2 regions of the Solibacillus sp. FSL W7-1324 genome follow, and region 2 is predicted to be linked to the other one. Evidence: riboswitches for the same ligand, from Rfam matches in the RefSeq annotation. Region 2 holds a riboswitch; the other holds the start of a gene.
The links. Region 2 has a riboswitch for thiamine pyrophosphate ahead of tenA (thiaminase II). Riboswitches for the same ligand answer to the same signal wherever they lie in the genome.
Positions count from the first base shown of each region.

Region 1: it holds a riboswitch for thiamine pyrophosphate, as region 2 does, so the genes downstream of both, thiW (energy coupling factor transporter S component ThiW) here and tenA (thiaminase II) in region 2, are expected to answer to the same signal.

Region 1 is NZ_JBBOYH010000001.1:2,853,797-2,859,890, reverse strand. It holds gene MKY71_RS14210 (methyl-accepting chemotaxis protein) at 436-2,373, shown strand; gene MKY71_RS14205 (VOC family protein) at 2,491-2,886, shown strand; gene thiW (energy coupling factor transporter S component ThiW) at 3,334-3,834, opposite strand; TPP riboswitch at 3,928-4,016, opposite strand; gene MKY71_RS14195 (cupin domain-containing protein) at 4,126-4,698, opposite strand; gene MKY71_RS14190 (nucleotidyltransferase) at 4,755-5,537, opposite strand; gene MKY71_RS14185 (3'-5' exonuclease) at 5,808-6,094, opposite strand, start outside.
Region 2 is NZ_JBBOYH010000001.1:2,451,773-2,457,866, reverse strand. It holds gene MKY71_RS12160 (NAD(P)H-dependent flavin oxidoreductase) at 100-1,080, shown strand; TPP riboswitch at 1,260-1,358, shown strand; TPP riboswitch at 1,425-1,523, shown strand; gene tenA (thiaminase II) at 1,600-2,292, shown strand; gene thiM (hydroxyethylthiazole kinase) at 2,270-3,013, shown strand; gene thiD (bifunctional hydroxymethylpyrimidine kinase/phosphomethylpyrimidine kinase) at 3,010-3,822, shown strand; gene thiE (thiamine phosphate synthase) at 3,806-4,423, shown strand; gene MKY71_RS12135 (bifunctional 2',3'-cyclic-nucleotide 2'-phosphodiesterase/3'-nucleotidase) at 4,549-6,094, shown strand, end outside.

The DNA.
Region 1 (6,094 bases), 400 kb from region 2:
GAAGTTCGAATACTTTCCCCGAAGTTCTAATATATGTCCCAACTGTTCTAATAAAATCCAAAACCGCCCCCAGGCAACCGGAAAAGCATCCACCTAACTCGGGTTATTCTAATAAACCCCGCCAAAGTTCTAATAACCGATCTAACTCTTCTAATATCCATCCCTAATCTTCTAATAAAACCAGCAACCCGAACCCGACCTATGAATTTCAGGAATGTAACGTATTCTTTTTCACTATTTTATTTAATGAAAGGAAAATTGTATACTGACATAGGAAATTTGTATCTGAATTTTGTTTATTTTAGTGAGTATTATTTCATGGGAATTTTATAAAACTGAACGAGTCTTTAGTAATTACTTGAAAGGATGATTTAAGAAACAGTCTGCAAAAAATGAAATACATTTTACAAACTTAATAAGGAAGGAACATGTAATTTGTTTAACTTTAAAAATCTCAAACCAAAACTCATATTTGCATTTGCATTATTTTTATTAGTACCATCCATTGCGATTGGTGCGACTGCCGCATTTATAGCAAAAGGTACTATCAAGGAAGAGTATTACAATACGATCGACAAAAACTTAGGATTACTCAATACAACGATTAACAGTTTAATGGAAGATAAAATGGAGAATGTCGACTTTTTATCGAACGAAATCCGAAGCAGTGAAGAGATTGAAAAAATCTTGAATCAATATGTTGAACTGAACGGAGACGTGGAATCAGCCTTTCTTGGCAGAGGAGATGGATCGGTGACAATTGCGCCGTACATGGCAATGGATAAAGACTTTGATGTTACGGACCGCGCCTGGTATCAGGATGCCATCGCCAACAATGGACAGGCGGTAATTTCAGATCCCTACATTTCTACGAGCAGTAATAATGTAGTTGTAACAATTTCGAAAAGCGTTGCCGGCGGGGTAGTCGGTATTAACTTGAAATTGAGCCATATTGCCGAAATTACAGGCCAGATTAATGTCGGTGAAGAGGGCTATGCAGTACTGCTTGATAGAAACGGAGAATATATCGTTCACCCGGAAGAGGAGACAGGTACTGCCTTAGGTGAATCGTTTTACGAAGTATTTTACAATAATGACGCAAGTATGATTGAGTACGATTATTTCGGTGATGAAAAAGTAGTCCGCTTTATTACGAATGAACTGACGGGCTGGAAATTAGGCGGCAACATGTATCTTCAGGAAATTGATGATGCCGCAGCCCCGATTGTTAAAGCAACCATTATCGTTATTATAATAACGGTTATTGTCGGTGTGCTATTCATCTTTATTCTGATCCGTTCGATTATTAAACCGATTGCGGAATTAAAAGAAAAAGCGATGATGATCAGTGACGGCGATCTGACGCAAACGATTGAAGTGAAAACGACTGACGAAATTGGACAGTTGGGACAAGCGTTCGCGGATATGCAGGAAAGCCTGAAATCCCTCATCCAAAAAATTGAGCAAAATGCGGAACTTGTCGCTGCCTCAGCAGAACAGTTGTCGGCGAACTCTGAAGAGACGACTGCTGTGACACAGGAAGTTTCTACTTCGATTCAGCAAGTATCGGTAAGCGCGGAAAAGCAAAAGGACAGTGTCGATACAAGTGTCCATGCATTCGAGGAAATAACGGAGGGTGCGGTACAAATCGCGAATTACTCGGCGCAAGTTTCAGCCCTGACAAACGAAACGACGAAACAGGCCTATGATGGCGGTCAGTCTGTTGAAAATATCGTCAATCAGATGAAATCGATCCATCAGTCGGTCATTGCATCCCATCAAACGATCCAGTCATTAAATGAACGTTCAAAACAGGTAAATTCGATTTTAAATATTATTACAGGAATTGCTGAACAGACAAACTTGCTTTCATTAAATGCCTCGATTGAAGCGGCACGAGCAGGCGAACACGGGAAAGGTTTTGCGGTTGTCGCCAATGAAGTGAAACAACTGGCAAACCAGTCCCATCAGTCAACGAAGGATATTTATGAAATCATTTCAGCAATTCAGAATGACACGGGAAATACGGTCTCGATTATGGACCGCATTTCGCACGAAGTAGAAAACGGTGTGGAAGTTTCCAACGAAGCATTGGCGAAGTTCTCTACGATTATCGAAAGCATGGAGCAAGTAACACCGCAAATAGAGGAAGTATCGGCAACAGCACAGCAAGTGTCTGCGTCGATTCTCGAAACATCTTCCAGCGTAAAAGAAATGGCATTATTTGCGCAAGACAATGCTGCGATTTCAGAAGAAGTAGCCGCATCTTCGGAACAGCAGCTCATCGCCATTGAAGAAATTTCATCATCAGCACAAGCTTTAACGGAACTGGCACAGGAATTACAGCTCGTTATCGCGAAATTTAAATATTAAACAAAAGGCATCTTCTAGTTGGGAGATGCCTTTAAATAGGTAGAAAAGTTCGCGGAAAAGGTTAAAATAGGCTAAATTGAAGTGGAGTAAATTTGATTTCAGAAGGGGAAGGGTACAATGAAAAGCGCAAAACCATTTTTAATGTTTCAAGGCGGTGTTGCAGAAGAAGCAATGAACTTCTACACATCCGTGATCGAGGACGCGGAAATTACGAGCATTGTCCGCTATGGAGCAAATGAAGGCGGAGACGAAGGAACAGTCATGCAAGCGACTTTTTCGATTAAAGGCCAGGAATTTATGTGCATTGACAGTAATTTGAAACATGAATTTGACTTCACACCGTCATTTTCTATTTTTATTACATGTGATACAGAAGAGGAAACCGACTATCTGTATGAAAAACTGCTTGAAGGCGGCCATCCGCTAATGCCAATCGGGGATTACGGGTTCAGTAAGAAGTTCGGCTGGCTCAATGACCGTTACGGCGTGTCATGGCAGATTAATTTAGCTTAATGAAATGAGCCGGGTGTCATGCGTTGATTGATACCCGGCTTTTCATTTTCTAATAAAGGTCTGAGTTGTTCTAATATATTTTAAAATCTTCTAATAAAAGTGAGATGTTCTAATATAAGTATCGGTTGTTCTAATAAGTCTGTCATATGTTCTAATATCGTCCACTGATCTTCAAATATCCTGCCCGGATGTTCTAATAAACGCTCAAATCTTCTAATAAAATCGGTAAGCCGGTGAAAACAGTTCTATATAAATAAATTGTTCTAATATAACCCGCGAAAGTTCTAATATCCGCACCAATTCTTCTAATAAAATCGATATACCAATACAAAAAATTCTCTAGCAAAAAATTGTTCTAATAACCACCCCAGAAGTTCTAATAACCCGCCCAAATGTTCTAATAACTACCGAAAATCTTCTAATAAAACCGCCCCCAACCCCAGCGACTCACCCCGCATTAAGCATCCCGCCAAACGCCCGGTTTCTCACCATCACTTTCAGCAAACCATAGCCTAAAATTGCACCCGCAAACGAACTCATCATAAAGGCCGGGACAAAACCGAACAGCGCCGCTTCCTGACCTAAAAATAATATCGCAATCGGATAAGTAGCCATTGCACCAAGCAACCCTGTCCCGACTACTTCACCCAAAGCGGCAAACGCCAGCTTCTTCGTTTTCGCAAACAACAATGCCGCGAGAAGAGCACCAATCATGCTTCCAGGGTAAGCAAATAGACTGCCTGTCCCCATCAAGTTTCTTAACGTCGATGTAAGAAACGCCTGCAATACCGCATACCATGGACCGAGAAGTACGGCCGAGACGACATTGGCAAAATGCTGTATCGGAAAAATTTTCGCGAATCCTAATGGGATATACACCATACTGCTGAGAATCGTTGTAATCGCTGCTATAATCGCGGAGTATGTAAGCTTTCTCGTTTTATTCATTTCAACCATCCACCCTTTACAAATAAATTTTTGCAACAAAAAAACCACTTTCAATGAAGAAAGTGGTATCGTAGCCTATAAAAAAATAAAAATAGGGAATCGACACTACTTTCCTACGCTAGTATTACCTAGATCAGGTGCAAAGGGTACTTCTCAGCCAAAAGGCGCCCCTAGTAGTTTGACGAGCAGATTATCTGCTTCCAATATTAGGTTAATTTCACAATAATCATAACATGACCACTTCACAATGCAAGCACTTTTTTGAAACTTACTCCCTTTGACCGAGTGCATTCACTGCTCATATCCGCCGCCATAATTAGCGGGCTGGGCGTGCTGCCAAGGGTTTGGCGGACCGATGAAAGTATTAGGTCGGACAGGTGCAACTGCCTGCTGCCACAGATTTTCATTCATGCCATAAGTATGGGCCATAATATTTGCCGGTGTCAGCTTAAGCAGGTCGGAACCTAAAATCACTTCCGGTGTCGGAGCATTAAAAATGGCTAGCAGATGCGTATTATTTTGCGTAGCAACTTCATAATGCCACCAGCCTTGAGGAACGTTTGCCACTTGACCGGGGCCAATCGGAAAATGCAACAGCTGTTTCGTGAATGGATTCAAGATCGAAACAATCGCCCTTCCCGTAATACAGTAAACAAGTTCCGCCGCATTTTGATGATAGTGCGGCTCAATGACATTATTGGCACTCAAATAAATATCGAGCAGCGATATATTATCCAGCGTATTCAACTGGTTCACGCCAAGCAGGTTGATAAAATTATGCTGATCTTTAACAAACAATGCATTTTTATTAATATCGAATGTAAACTGCGGTTGCGCCGCTGTATAATCATGATTCGAATTCAATCGTTCACCTCTTTTATTATTGCTGTTAAAGTATGCAAAAAATTACCTTTTCGTGCCTATAAGGAAATAATCCAAGTGAAAATTAACAGACACAATGTAGGACCACACATAAAAATTTCTCCAAAGTGGGCAGCCATGACTCGTTCATAACTTAGCTCAGCTTTACGGAAACCGAAGAAATCCCCATGATTAATTATATAAATAAACGTACTCATCACCATGAGTGCGGACATAACAGATGCACTGATCGGCAAAGTAGTGACGTAGTACGGATTGCCGCCAACATCCATATGGAGTGGAATATTCCACTGCTTACTCAAAATAAAACTTCCGATGACGAGAATAAAAAGAATAAGCGAAATATTAAACGGATGTTTCCGGTAATCGATCAGCTCCAGCATTTTCTTTGTTTTCCCTTTATACTGCCAATCTGCATCATCTTCTACCCGTTCACCTTGCAGAATGAAAATGATGCCGGCTATCATGCTCCCCGCAAGTATATACCACTTCAATAACTTAAAAAGCAGCGACCAGCTATAAAACGGTGCAAGCAAAAGAGGAAGAATGATGAGGACGATTAACCATTTATTAACCGGATAATTCGCCATAAGCCATCTGTTCAAAGCGTCTCGATTATCAACTGTCCGTGAAGTTTCACGGTACGCAGTGAAACGGCTCATGACAAATGCGCCTGCTACAATGACTAACCCGATTGCGAAAATTACATAAGAAGCCTTCGGATAAATCGTGACATTATCATAATTAAAGATGATCCAGTTCCCGCTGATGGCGGTAATCAATATCCCGATAAACATCATATATAAAGCGAAGTTCCTCATCCATCCACCTCCAATTTATATATTCTACGACGACAGGCTGGAAATAGTTTCAATACAATGCATCTCGAAAACTTCTAATATCGTCCTGCATTGTTCTAATAAATAAAAAAATGTGCTAATAAAAGTGCGAACTTCTAATAAATCAGTGAGTAGTTCTAATAAACAGCCGCCATCTTCAAATAAAGCACTCCGATGTTCTAATACCCTGCGAACATTTTCTAATAACCATCTCAACGATTCTAATAAAAGCACAAAAGCGACCACACACTCCTACTGTGCAGTCGCTTTTTTCAAAATAAGCTGCAGTATTTCATTGGCACAAATCGCATCCGCATCAGCTGTATGATGGTTAAGGAGCGGAATGTTATACGTTTCGGCAATGACATTCAAATTATTTTTCGGGCTGTCCAAATACTTGCGTGCAAGCAGTACCGTACAGGCAGCCGGATTCGTTGGACGAATGCCATTCCTGAAAAACTCGAGCGCGAGAAAGCTGTACCAGTCAAACCCGATATGGTGACTGACAATCGGCATATCACCTAAAAAATCTTTAAAGG
Region 2 (6,094 bases):
ACTATTCATCTGACTTTTTTGATTGTCATCTATTTAAGAAGGAGATTTGGTCAATATTGATGAAGTATTAGTAGTAGCTGAAGAAAAGGGGGATTATTGATGGGGAATGTTCCGGAAATCTTACAAAACTTACGAATCCCAGTAATTGGGGCACCGTTGTTTATTATTAGCAATCCAAAATTGGTCATTGCGCAATGCAAGGCAGGAATTGTCGGGTCGATGCCAGCGCTGAACGCAAGGCCGGCAAGCCAGCTAGATGAATGGTTAGCTGAAATTACAGAGGAGTTGGCAAGCTATAATGCCAAAAATCCGGATCGGCCGGCAGCGCCATTTGCCATTAACCAGATTGTTCATAAAACAAATGACCGCCTGGAACAGGATATGGAGCTTTGTGTGAAATATAAAGTTCCGCTTATTATTACTTCACTTGGGGCACGCGAAGAAGTTTTTGAGGCAGCGCATAGTTATGGAGGCATTGTTTTCCATGATGTCATCAACAATTATTTTGCAAAAAAAGCGATTCAAAAAGGTGCGGACGGTATCATTGCAGTAGCAGCAGGTGCAGGAGGCCATGCCGGTCAGCAGAGTCCATTTGCGCTTATACAGGAAATCCGCGAATGGTTTGACGGACCGTTAGCTTTATCAGGATCCATCGCACGAGGCCATTCCGTATTGGCAGCACAGGCGATGGGTGCTGATTTCGGCTATATTGGCTCACCATTTATCGCGACGGAAGAAGCTTTTGCGCGTCAAGAATATAAACAGATGATTGTGGATAGTACAGCAGAGGATATTATATACAGTAATTTATTTACAGGAATCCACGGAAATTATTTGAAAGGCTCTATTATGAATGCGGGGATGGATCCAAATAATCTCAAAGAAAGTGATCCTTCTGCGATGAACTTTAACGATAATAACGCAAAAGCCTGGAAAGATATTTGGGGAAGCGGGCAAGGAATTGGTGCAATTAAAGAGATTACCTCTACCCAGCAATATGTTGATAAACTGGCTGAGGAATATGCGCAGGCTTATCAAGAAATGACTGGTAAACGATCGACAGTAGCCCATTTACAATAGTCAACGTCGATTGCGGTAAAACAAAGATGCTATTTTCTCTAAGGGGAAATAGCGTTTTTTTCTGAGCACTAAAAATAGCTTTACTTTCTGGAATGATTCCCTAAATATAGTAGTAATTTCATAATTTTTCGAATTCCCTTGCCCGGGTTGAATTAATTTGTTACACTCTGGGTAATTAAATGCATTTGCGGGGGGACACAGCAGTGTTGAGAAGGTTAAAACCTGACCCTTAGAACCTGGCCGTTAATACGGACGTAGGGAGCAAAGTACACGCTATACATATGTACTTACTTTGACTCCGCGTATCCTTTACGTGGAGTCTTTCTTTTGCAAATATACACGCATTTGATTTGCGGGGGGACACAGTAGTGTTGAGAAGGTTAAAACCTGACCCTTGGAACCTGGCCGTTAATACGGACGTAGGGAGCAATGAAAAGTGGTACTTACACTTTTTGGGGACGTCTCTCTATATAGAGGCGTCTTTTTTTGTGCTTCCGCCAACAAAAAGGAGGAGTAACAATGGGATTTTGTGAAAAGGTAAGGAAAGAAACGGATTTTTATTGGGAGGCTAGCTTCTATCATCCATTTGTACAAGGGATTGCAGATGGAAGTTTACCGCTGGAGAAGTTTAAGTTTTATATGCTGCAGGATGCATATTATTTAAAACATTATACGAAAGTTCTTGCTCTTGCAGCTGCAAAAGCGACTACGGATGACGATGTTCAATATTTTCTGCAAACAGCAAAATTTATTCATGACGCAGAGTTGGAGTTGCATCGTACAACGTTTAAAGAATTAGGCGTGACAGCGGATGATTTGGAGCAATTCGAAGCGGCTCCAGCAGCCTATAACTATGTAAGCCATATGTATAATGCGGTGCATAACGGAGATGTAGCTGAAGCATTTGCGGCAATTTTACCTTGCCCGTGGCTGTATCAGGAAATTGGGCAAAGGTTAAAAGATGCACGTCCGAATGTCCCCCTTTATGAACAATGGATTGCACTCTATGCGTCCGAGGAGATGCTACAAAATATTGAAATACAAAAGTCAATGCTGGATCGATATGCGAAAGAACAACCAGCAAAGGTAAAAGTCTTGCAGGAACATTTTAAGAAAAGCTGTTATTACGAATGGATGTTTTGGGAGATGCCTTGGACGAAGCAAAACTGGGAACAAGGGGTGTATGTCAATGAGCCTGCAAGCAATTCATAAAAATCAGCCGTTAGTACATTGCATTACAAATTATGTCGTCGCAAATTTTACAGCGAATGGTTTGCTTGCGGTAGGTGCCTCACCGGTAATGGCGGATGCGATCGAAGAAGCGGGAGAAATGGCTGCTCAGTCAAGTGCATTACTTTTAAATTTGGGTACTTTGAATGAACGGACAGTAGCATCGATGAAGGAAGCAGGATTTAGCGCAAATAAGCATCATACTCCGGTTGTTCTGGATCCAGTAGGAGTAGGGGCAACAAAGTTTCGAATTGAGACAGCACGACAATTGCTCTATCTTCTAAAGATTGATGTTATCCGCTGCAATATTGGAGAATTGGCGGCTCTTGCGGGAGCGGATTGGACTTCCAAAGGTGTTGATAGCGGTAATGGACATATCGATGTTGCAGCGACGGCCAAACAGCTGGCGAATCACTATCAATCTATTGTAATCGTTACAGGAGAACAAGATGTGATTACGGATGGGGAAAGAGTTGAATTTGTAACGGGTGGTCATGAAAAAGTGACAAAAATGACTGGGAGCGGCTGCTTATTGAGTGCCTTTTGTGCTGCGGTGCTTGCAAACAGTAAAGAACCGTTTAATGACTTACAAACTCTGCTCAATGAATATAAACAGGCGAGTGCCAATTCTGTTGCAGCTATAGGAACTTTCCATACTAACTTCTTGAATGAACTAGAACTTTTAGCGGAGGGACGACGATGATTACATGTACAATTGCAGGCTCAGATAGCGGTGGCGGTGCAGGCATTCAAGCAGACTTGAAAACGTTTCAGGAATTACGTGTATTTGGTACATCGGTCATTACCGCACTAACCGCACAAAACACGGAAGGCGTGCACGGGATTTTTCCGACAACTCCTGATTTCGTGCAAGCTCAGTTAAAAGCGGTACTTCAAGATTTTGATATAAAAGCAATTAAAACAGGTATGCTGTTTAGTGCAGAAATTATCGAGGCGATAGTCGCGCAGCTTAAAGAAACAACAATTCCGATAATTGTTGACCCAGTCATGATTGCAAAGGGAGGTGCCAGTTTACTCGAGCAGCAGGCAACAACAGCCCTTAAAGAAAAGTTATTGCCGCTTGCAACTGTTTGTACACCGAACATTCCGGAAGCGGAAATTCTGACTGGCTATACAATTCAAACTGAAGAAGATATTAATTCAGCGGCACAGCATCTCTTAAGTCTAGGACTGGAATGTGTAGTCATTAAAGGTGGTCACTTAAGCGGTAAGCATGCGACAGATACGGTTTTCATTCGCGGGGAACAACCATTTAAAATGAAAACAGAGCGAGTGGATACGAAGCATACGCATGGAACAGGCTGTACATTTTCCGCAGCAATCACGGCGGAGATGGCAAAAGGAAGATCGATAGAGGCAGCCATTATAGAAGCGAAAAAATATGTGCAACTGGCTATTCGTCATCCGCTCAATATTGGTCACGGCTTTGGCCCGACAAATCATTTTGCTTATCATGAACAGCGGGGGTTGTGCAATGTCCATGTTTTTTGATTTAAATAAGTATTTTGTTATGGGAACAATCAATTGTAAACGCGACCCGCTCCTTGTTTTAGAAGAGGCGCTACAGGCAGGAGTTACGATGTTCCAGCTGAGGGAAAAAGGTGAAAATGCTTTAAAAGGTGATGAGTACATTCAATTTGCCCGGCAATGCCAAAAGCTGTGCCAAATATATAAAGTACCGTTCATTATCAATGATGATGTCGAACTTGCATTAAACTTAGATGCAGATGGAATTCATGTAGGACAGGAAGATATCAAAATCGAAAAGTTTAGATCACTTGCAAAAAATAAGATTGTCGGAGTTTCGGTGCATACAATGGAGCAACTGGAATTGGCCATGGAAAACGGCGCTGATTATGCGGGGATTGGTCCAATTTATCAAACTACCTCAAAAGATGATGCGAGAGCACCGGTAGGGCTGATGTTATTAGAAGAAGTGAAGTCTCGGTACCCTCAATTTCCGATTGTAGCAATTGGCGGAATTTCCCCTGAAAACAGTTTCCGTGTAAGACAAACAGGAGCAAATGGCGTGGCTGTTATTTCAGCAATCAGTCAAAGTAATAATATAAAAGAAACCGTAAATATACTGTAAGTTAAAATATGTCATAAAAGTACTATTTAAATAGAGGCAGCCTATATCAAAATACTCTTTTCCACTATTCTGTCAATTTAGTATGATAGTTCTGTTATACACTACAGAATATGGGAGTGAAAGAAATGTTGAAAAAACTATCTGCTTCGGCCTTAACGCTAACACTTTTAGCAAGCGGCATGTCAGCAGTTTCAGCGGCACCAACAACTACGAATGAAGATATGACACGTGGAGAGTTTGTGAAGGCCGTAATTGATGCATTGGGAGTAGAGGTCGGTACTGGACAAACTGTAAAATTCCAGGATGTACCTGATTCTCTTAAACCGTATATTGAAAAAGCGGTGGAATTAAAGTTAATCAAAGGAAAAACTCCAACTAAATTTGCACCGAACGAAAAACTGACACGCACACATGCTTTTCTTATTGCGGCAAGAGGATTACAAGATGAGGAAACATATTCTGAAAAGGTATTGGATCAGTTTAAAGATGCAAACAAAATCGGACAAGGCAATCGCCAGGAAATGGCCAAAGCAGTAGGGACAGGATTACTGACAGGTTTTGAAGACGGCACGATCCGCCCGAACGATTTTGTAACAAAAGCACAGATGCAAAAAATTCTGCAGCGCTTTTTGGAAGAATACAGCCCGGTAGAAGCAAATTCGACGGTTTCTCTACGTATTTTAGGTACGACAGATATTCACACAAATATTATGAACTATGATTATTACAAAGATACGCCATCGAACAGTTTAGGTTTGGCAAAAACTGCGCTACTAATCGAAAAAGCACGTGAAGAAAATCCAAATACAGTGCTGTTTGACAATGGAGATGCAATACAAGGAACGCCACTTGGCTCTTATATTCAGTCCGTAGCAAAATTAAAAGACGGCGAAGTTCACCCGTCGATTGCAGCTATGATCGCACTAGATTATGATGTAGCGACATTCGGTAACCACGAGTTTAACTACGGTTTGGAATTTCTAGATGAAGTAACAGATGATGCGCCATTCCCATATGTTAATGCCAATGTACGCAATGCAACGACAAAGGAATTAATGTATAAACCTTACGTTATGATTGAAAAAGAAGTAGTTGATTCAAACGGTGAAAAAACAACAATAAATATTGGGGTAACGGGTATTGTACCACCTCAAATTTTGAAATGGGATAAAGCAAATTTAGAAGGAAAAGTAACAGTCGATGATTCGGTAGAGGCTGTTAAAGCAGTTGTTCCGCAAATGAAAGAAGCAGGAGCGGATGTTGTCGTAGTCCTTTCACACTCAGGTATTGGTGATGCTACACACGAAAAAGGCGAAGAGGATGTATCGTATTTACTATCTACAATTGAAGATGTGGATGCAATCATTACAGGACATGCCCATGGTGTCTTCCCTGGTAAAGTGGATAGCTCTATAACAAATGTTGATATTGAAAAAGGAACAATGAACGGCAAGCCGATGGTTATGGCTGGTAAGTTCGGCAGTCATTTAGGGGTCATTGATCTAGAGCTAGAAAAGAAAGACGATGCTTGGGATGTGACAACAGGTACTGGCGCGGTGCGTGAAATCGCCAAAGATAATGACGCAGTAAGCACTGAGGTTGTAGAAAGTGTGAAAGAAGCACATGAAGGAACAATCAAGTATGTGCGTCAGGCAGTAGGGACAACAACAG